Regions from separate parts of the Sphingomonas limnosediminicola genome, predicted to be linked through region 2. Evidence: predicted binding sites of a transcription regulator. Region 2 holds the regulator's gene; each other region holds the start of a gene.

Region 1 (2,262 bases), 740 kb from region 2:
CGCGGCTCCAATCGCGCTCACGATCGGAATCGGGGCCTCGGAAGTTGCTGTCCTCCTCGCGGCCCAAGAAAGACCGGCTGCGGCCGAAATCGCGGTTGTCGCGGTCGCTCATCCGCTCGCGCTCACGGTCCCGCAAGTCCTGGCCGCGGTCACGAAGGCTCCAGGAACGGTCGGGCCCGCGGGGGTCGTCGCGATCGCGACGGCGTTCGGCATCATCGTCGCCGAACCAAGAGGCGATTTCGTCGCCGGCGCGCTCGAAAAAGCCGCGCTCGTCGCGTCCGCCGCGGCCCCAGCCGCGTTCGTCCGAAGGGTTATCGTCGCGCCATCGCGCACGCTCGTCGCGCCGCGTATCGCGCGGATCATAGCGGTCATATGCCATCTTCAGATTCTCCCGACGTCAAAGGGCCGGCAACGTGCCGGCGGAAACTGGGAGAAAAACGAACGTGCCCGAACTGCCGTTCCTATCGTAACGGCTACAAAGCGGCGCAAAACGGCAGGCCGAAGGTCTGATGGGACAGGCGATTGCAAGGGCCGAAACAAGCGGCTAGGGGAGCCGCTCCCCGGCGCCCGAACCCATCGGGCGCACCGGCCTGGCTGGAGGCGCGGGGCTGTAGCTCAGATGGGAGAGCGCTGCAATCGCACTGCAGAGGTCAGGGGTTCGATTCCCCTCAGCTCCACCAGCCATCTCATAGGAAAATTAACGGCTTAGCCTAGCAGCGCTCTGTTGCCGAGCGCCTGATTCGCCCAATTTGGTATCGCACTGGTATCGCAATCTTGGGGCAGTGGTGACGGCTAGTTGCAGGGGCATCAAAATAGGGTGGCCAGGCGCCGCGGCGCGGACGCATGTGCGTTAGGAGTGAACAGGGTGGAGTTGCGTTCATCACAGCGCAAGAGGCGCTCGCGTAGCTGGAGCAAGAATGGCCCAGCCGAGCTCTAAGCTTGGTTGGCGATGACCTCCAATTTTCGCTGAAGAGCTTCGGGCCACACCACCTCGTTCTGCGCTTCATGAAGTGGAGGCGGACGTCGAAGGGTTCGTGGCGCCCACAGAAGAGCAACTGCGCGAGGCTCTTGCGCATATGCGTGATCTGCGCCCGCACGAGCGGCTTCTCGTCCATTGCCATGCTGGTAAGAGTCGGTCGCCGGCCATGGCATCGGGAGTTGGTGCAAGCCGGTATGTCCGCGACAGCCGCGTTCGAGCATGTGCGTGCCGTTCGGCTTTAACTGATCCCCAATCGGTTGATGATCCAGCAATTGGATGAACTGCCCAACTTCAAGAGAGAGCTGATCGCGGTTGTGGAAAGCACACTACCGGTCGCTGGGCGACGATGCCTTGCTTCCCGACCGTGGGGGTCTCAACCTTTGATTGCGTTCAGCAGGCTTGCATCACTGTTCACTATATGTTCTCTCATTCGCATGGATCGCGCAAGACTCTCCTCGATTCTGCTGAACGCGCCTGCCTGGGTTCGGCTGGGGCTGGCTGTGCCTGACGCTCGTCTTCGGGAGCGGGCGGCTGACGTTCTTGCTGCTACGATTGTCGACAAGCTGGACGAGCCGGCCGTGATCAAGGATCGCAACCAGCTTCCATTGCCGCTTTGAACAGAAGGGCGCCTTGCAGAGGTGACCGGCGGCGAGCGATCAGCTAGCTGACGCCGTGCTAACGCCGAGATCCGGGATGCCGATCGATTTCCTGCCACCGAAGTCCGTCCGAACGACGATCAACCCCATCTTTTCCAGATGGTCGATGAGGCGGCGGATTCGTCCGGGAGAAGTCGTTCCGTAGACGCGCGCCAGGCTCTCGTCGTCAGGGCAGGGGGCGCCGTCCTGGGCCGCGGTCGCAAGGAGCAGGAATGGACCGAGTAGATCATCGCTTATTCCTGCAGCGACGCGTAGCACCTCTTTGCGGCGTTCATCATTAGGATTGAAGATGCCCGCGAGGGCCATGGCGAATCGCCGGCGGAAGGCCGGAAGATCGATGTGCTTGGACGAAAGGCGCCGCATTCGGCAACGGACGGAGAAATCCTGGTAAAGCGCGGCAGCTGGTTGGAAGCTGCTCCCATCTTCCGCTGCCATCTCGGCGAAGATTTCGCTCAGGGCTGGTTCGATCTCATCCTCTGGCGAGGGGTGAGGCGCCCCGGCCGGTGGCTGATCGACGACGACGTCGGTGCCGTGTGAAGTGATCTGGTCCAGCAGGGCGTCTGCATCGACAGGTATCGGGTCGGGCGCGGTTCGTTTTGTATCTTCCCGGACCCAGTCAGCGTGGAG
Region 2 (2,262 bases):
CCCAATTGAGGCCAAGCCAATTCATCCCGTCGAGGATGGCGTCGATGGCTTCCTTTGTGGAGCGCGCCTTGTCGGTGTCCTCGATGCGGAGGAGGAACTTGCCGCCGTGATGGCGGGCGAACAGCCAGTTGAACAAGGCCGTCCGCGCCCCGCCGATATGAAGGAAGCCAGTGGGCGAGGGGGCAAAACGGGTAACGATGGGACGGGAATTGCTGCTCAAATCTTTCTCGCTTGCGCTCAGGCGCGCAATCCTCTTCTCTCTATGCTGCAATGCAACGGACGAGCGCCCCTAACATAGCGGGTGCGCCTCTGCCACAGCATGCTCGGAAGCTCTGGAAGCGCGTTTTGCCGAGTGGAACGAGGAGCTGGAAAAGCTGTTCGAAGGAGCGCGCCCAGCTTCCGCCGTGGATCGTTGTCGGGTTCGGGTGCGGGATCGCCGTTTAGTTCGCGTTTGACTCATCGATTGAATGGCACGCCTTCTGCGTTAGCGCCGCCGCGGCACTCGTTGGCTTCACGATTCTGACGGGTCGAGCCGGACGAGCCGCTAGGCCCGTTGACCATCACTCAGGCTGTCGAGCCTCAGGGCCTTGATCGTGTCAGGGAAGGGCTTTCGCTCCAGACAGCCAGCTCGCTCCCCGACGGGTCAATGAAGTGGAAACGACGGCCGCCCGGGAAGCTGAAGATCGGCTTGGCAATCGTCCCGCCCGCTTTCGAAACTGCGTCGAACGCGGCCTCGAGGTTATCGACTTGGATCACCGGTAGGATGGCTGACAGCGCCTCTTCCGGATCGCCCTGCAAACCGACATCGGTCGTGCCGTTGGTCGTTGCTGAGTAGGTCGGGCCATAGTCGGCAAACGTCCACCCGAACGCCTTCGAATAGAATGCCCTCGTCAACTCGTGCGCAGTGGCGCTCGGCAATTCCACGTAATCGATGCGCGCGTCGCCCATGTCAGTAGCGGCGAATCAGGCCTGCGAGACGTCCCTGAATCTGGACCCGGCGCGGATCGTAGCGCTGCGCCTCGTATTGTCGGTTGGCCGGATCGAGGCGAATCATGCTGCCCTCGCGGCGGAACGTCTTCAGCGTTGCTTCCTCATTGTCGATCAGTGCGACGACGATCTCACCGTCTCGCGCCGTGTCGACCTTGCGGATGAGCGCGAAGTCACCGTCGAGGATGCCTTCGTCGACCATCGAATCGCCCGACACTTCAAGCGCATAATGCTCGCCTGGCCCAAGTAACGCCGACGGCACGGAGAAGTTCTCCGTCCCCTGCAGCGCCTCGATCGGCGTGCCGGCAGCGATGCGGCCGTGGAGTGGAATTTCCTGAACGTCGTTGGCGGGTGCGCTGACCACAGGCCGGATCGGGGTTACGGTTGCAGAGGGCCGTGTCTCGGGAAGCTTCATCACCTCGAGCGCTCTGGCCCGATTGGGCAGCCGCCGAATGAACCCGCGCTCCTCCAGCGCCGAAATCAAACGATGCACGCCGGACTTCGACTTCAAGTCTAGCGCCTCGCGCATCTCATCAAAGCTCGGAGAGATCCCGCTCTCCTTCAGACGGCCATCGATGAACAACAGCAATTCATGCTGCTTGGCGGTTAGCATCGGTGGTCACTCCCCCGAATAGAACGAACGGGGAACGTGTAGGCAACAAACGGATGCCGGTCAAGTGCCCCGATCAGTTTCCGCTGGTGAGCAGCCGCGTCTTCATCGTCTGGATCGCACTGTCGTTCTTTTTGGCCTTAAGCTCGGCCTTGATCGCCGCGACGAATTGCCGCGCGTAATCTTCCGAGAGCTCCTCGCGAAGCTCACGCTGCATCTGACTAATCAAGCCGGGCTGCAAAGTCGCGTTGCCGGGTACGATCTTCGTCACCTTCACGATGTAGAAGCCGCGGCCCTGCGGGTCGGGAAGCGCTTTGGCTTTCCCCTGGCCAAAGGTGAACAGCATCTTGAGCGCCGGCGGCACCTGTCCCTGCGCGGTCGCGATCTGGATGCGCCGCGCGGCGACGGGACGAGCGGCGGGAAGGGCCACGCCGGCCTGCTTTATTGCGTCGGCTAGCGAAGCGCCTGACGCCGCCTTGGCCGCAATGCCATCGGCAGCGATCTTGGCGCGCTTGAATGCCTGCTGGTCGAGCCAGTCGGCAGCCACGCGGTCGCGGATGCTGGCTAGCGGGGCGGGGGCCGCTGCGACGACCTGTCCCGGCGAGACGACAGCATAGCCCTTGTCGCCAAGGCTCACGATCTCCGGCGGGTCATTAGGCGCGATC
Region 3 (2,262 bases), 350 kb from region 2:
TTGTGCCTGGGGCGTACGGCGACCTCATTGCTGTCCGCGGCGACCCGCTCACCGACATCCGCCTGCTCGAAAAGGTCGACGGCGTCGTGAAGGCAGGGAAGTTGATTCACTAGTACCGGGGCTGGCCTCCCGCAGTGCGCGTGCAAGCGACAGCTAAGGGATGCACCGTCAATTCACTGGCCCCTAAAAAAAGGGCGGGAGTGCCTGAGCACCCCCGCCGGAGCCGATCGACTTCGCGCCCGTCCCGCGCTGGCGCAACCGTCGCGGCGGCTGGTCGGAGCAGACCCAGCGCGACTTTATCGCTTGCCTTCAGCGCACCGGCTCCGTTGCTGCCTCGGCGCGCGTGGTCGGCATGACCCCCAGCACGGCCTATCGCCTGCTCACGGTCGAGGGCGCGGAAAGCTTCGCCTGGGACAAGGCCTTTGAGAAAGATCTAGGGCGGCTGCGCGAAGATTCGCTCGATCGCGCGCTCAACGGGGCGCTCGTCCCGGTGTACGCAAGGGACGGCTGGTCCGCGTCGAGCATCGCCGCAGCGACCGTCTCGAGATCGCCTTGCTCGGCAACCGCAACCGCAACATCGACTGGTACCGCCAAGGCGCGCTACGCCGTCACGTCTTCAAGATGGAATTGAAGGCTTCGGACGAGCAATGAGCGGAGAAAAGGCGGCGCGAAGAAGAAGCGGAGCGCGTCTACGACGAGGAGCTGCAGCGCATGCTCGACAAGGCCAAAGCCATGAGCGCGCCGCGCATTCCGCGGCTCTAAAGTCACAGGAAAAGTGCCGCTCACCGTGACCTTAATGACCGCAAGCCATGTTCCTCTCTTGTTCTGGTGGAACAAATGCGATACGCAAACCCATCGACGCGGAGGCTCGGCCGCTTGAAATGCTCATTTGAGCGCTTGCATTGATGAGGGAGTCAGCGGACATGGCGGCACAATTGAAAGTCATCGGTAACACAATGGAATCCCCCAGTATGGATCGGCAGAAGGCGCTCGAAGCGGCGCTCGCCCAGATTGATCGCGCGTTCGGCAAGGGCTCGGCAATGAAGCTCGGCAGCCGGGAGAAAATGGAGGTCGAGACGATCTCGACCGGAAGTCTCGGTCTCGACATCGCGCTTGGCGTCGGCGGTCTTCCGCGCGGACGTGTCATTGAGATTTACGGACCCGAAAGCTCGGGCAAGACGACGCTGGCCCTGCACGCGATTGCCGAAGCGCAGCGCGGCGGCGGAACGGCGGCCTTCGTGGATGCCGAGCATGCGCTCGACCCGGCCTATGCCAAGAAGCTCGGCGTCGACATCGACGAGCTGATCGTGTCGCAGCCGGATACCGGCGAGCAGGCGCTCGAGATCGTCGACACGCTCGTGCGGTCGAACGCGATCGACGTGCTGGTGGTGGACTCGGTCGCGGCGCTGGTGCCGCGTGCCGAGATCGAAGGCGAGATGGGCGACAGCCACGTCGGCCTTCAGGCACGCCTGATGAGCCAGGCGCTGCGCAAGCTGACCGGCTCGATCAGCCGTTCGCAATGCATGGTTATCTTCATCAATCAGGTACGGATGAAGATCGGTGTCATGTACGGCAATCCGGAAACGACGACGGGCGGTAACGCGCTCAAATTCTACGCGTCTGTCCGTCTCGACATCCGCCGCACGGGCCAGATCAAGGACCGCGACGATATCATCGGCAACACGACGCGCGTGAAGGTCGTGAAGAATAAGGTCGCGCCGCCGTTCAAGCAGGTCGAATTCGATATCATGTACGGCGAGGGCGTGTCGAAGGTCGGCGAAATCCTCGACCTCGGCGTCAAGGCCGGACTGGTCGAGAAGTCGGGCGCCTGGTTCAGCTATGATTCAATCCGGATTGGTCAGGGCCGCGAGAACGCCAAGACCTATCTCAAGGAAAATCCCGACGTCGCGCAGCGGATCGAGAATGCCATTCGCGGCAAGACTGAAGAAGTCGGCGAAGCGCTGATGGTCGGTCCGAGCGACGAAGGCGACGCTGCCGAATAAGCTTTAGCCGAAATCCTCGGGCACGCAGGGCGGCTCTTCGCGGGACTCGATCCGTGCGAAGAGCCGCTTTGGTTCCGTCAGCAGGATGAGGATGAAGCCACCCGTCGCGCATAGTGCCGTTCCGATCACGAACGGGCCGGGCGTCCCATCGAACTGCTGTCCGATGACGAACCCGATCGCCGCAGCGCCGACAGTGCTCACGACCCCCTGGACGGAGGAAGCTGTGCCGGCGATCGGCGCCATGTTTTCCATCGCCAGC

What was found. The regulator LexA, encoded in region 2, represses DNA repair genes until DNA is damaged. The targets are predictions, from matches to a motif close to GTTCCNCNCTTGTTCT.
Region 1: the regulator LexA is predicted to act here: its motif matches at 1,389-1,404, upstream of ABD704_RS06345 (DUF6771 family protein).
Region 3: the regulator LexA is predicted to act here: its motif matches at 812-827, upstream of recA (recombinase RecA).

The regions. Positions count from the first base shown of each region.
Region 1 covers NZ_BAABBM010000001.1:1,246,636-1,248,897, reverse strand. Annotated here, with positions in the region: gene ABD704_RS06355 (DUF2171 domain-containing protein) at 1-379, opposite strand, end outside; tRNA gene ABD704_RS06350 (tRNA-Ala) at 605-680, shown strand; gene ABD704_RS06345 (DUF6771 family protein) at 1,414-1,596, shown strand; gene ABD704_RS06340 (helicase HerA domain-containing protein) at 1,636-2,262, opposite strand, start outside.
Region 2 covers NZ_BAABBM010000001.1:502,964-505,225, reverse strand. Annotated here, with positions in the region: gene gltX (glutamate--tRNA ligase) at 1-220, opposite strand, end outside; gene ABD704_RS02535 (VOC family protein) at 580-948, opposite strand; gene lexA (transcriptional repressor LexA) at 950-1,600, opposite strand; gene ABD704_RS02525 (peptidylprolyl isomerase) at 1,674-2,262, opposite strand, start outside.
Region 3 covers NZ_BAABBM010000001.1:154,886-157,147, forward strand. Annotated here, with positions in the region: gene ABD704_RS00730 (metal-dependent hydrolase family protein) at 1-113, shown strand, start outside; gene ABD704_RS00735 (hypothetical protein) at 353-631, shown strand; gene recA (recombinase RecA) at 924-2,003, shown strand; gene ABD704_RS00745 (multidrug effflux MFS transporter) at 2,007-2,262, opposite strand, start outside.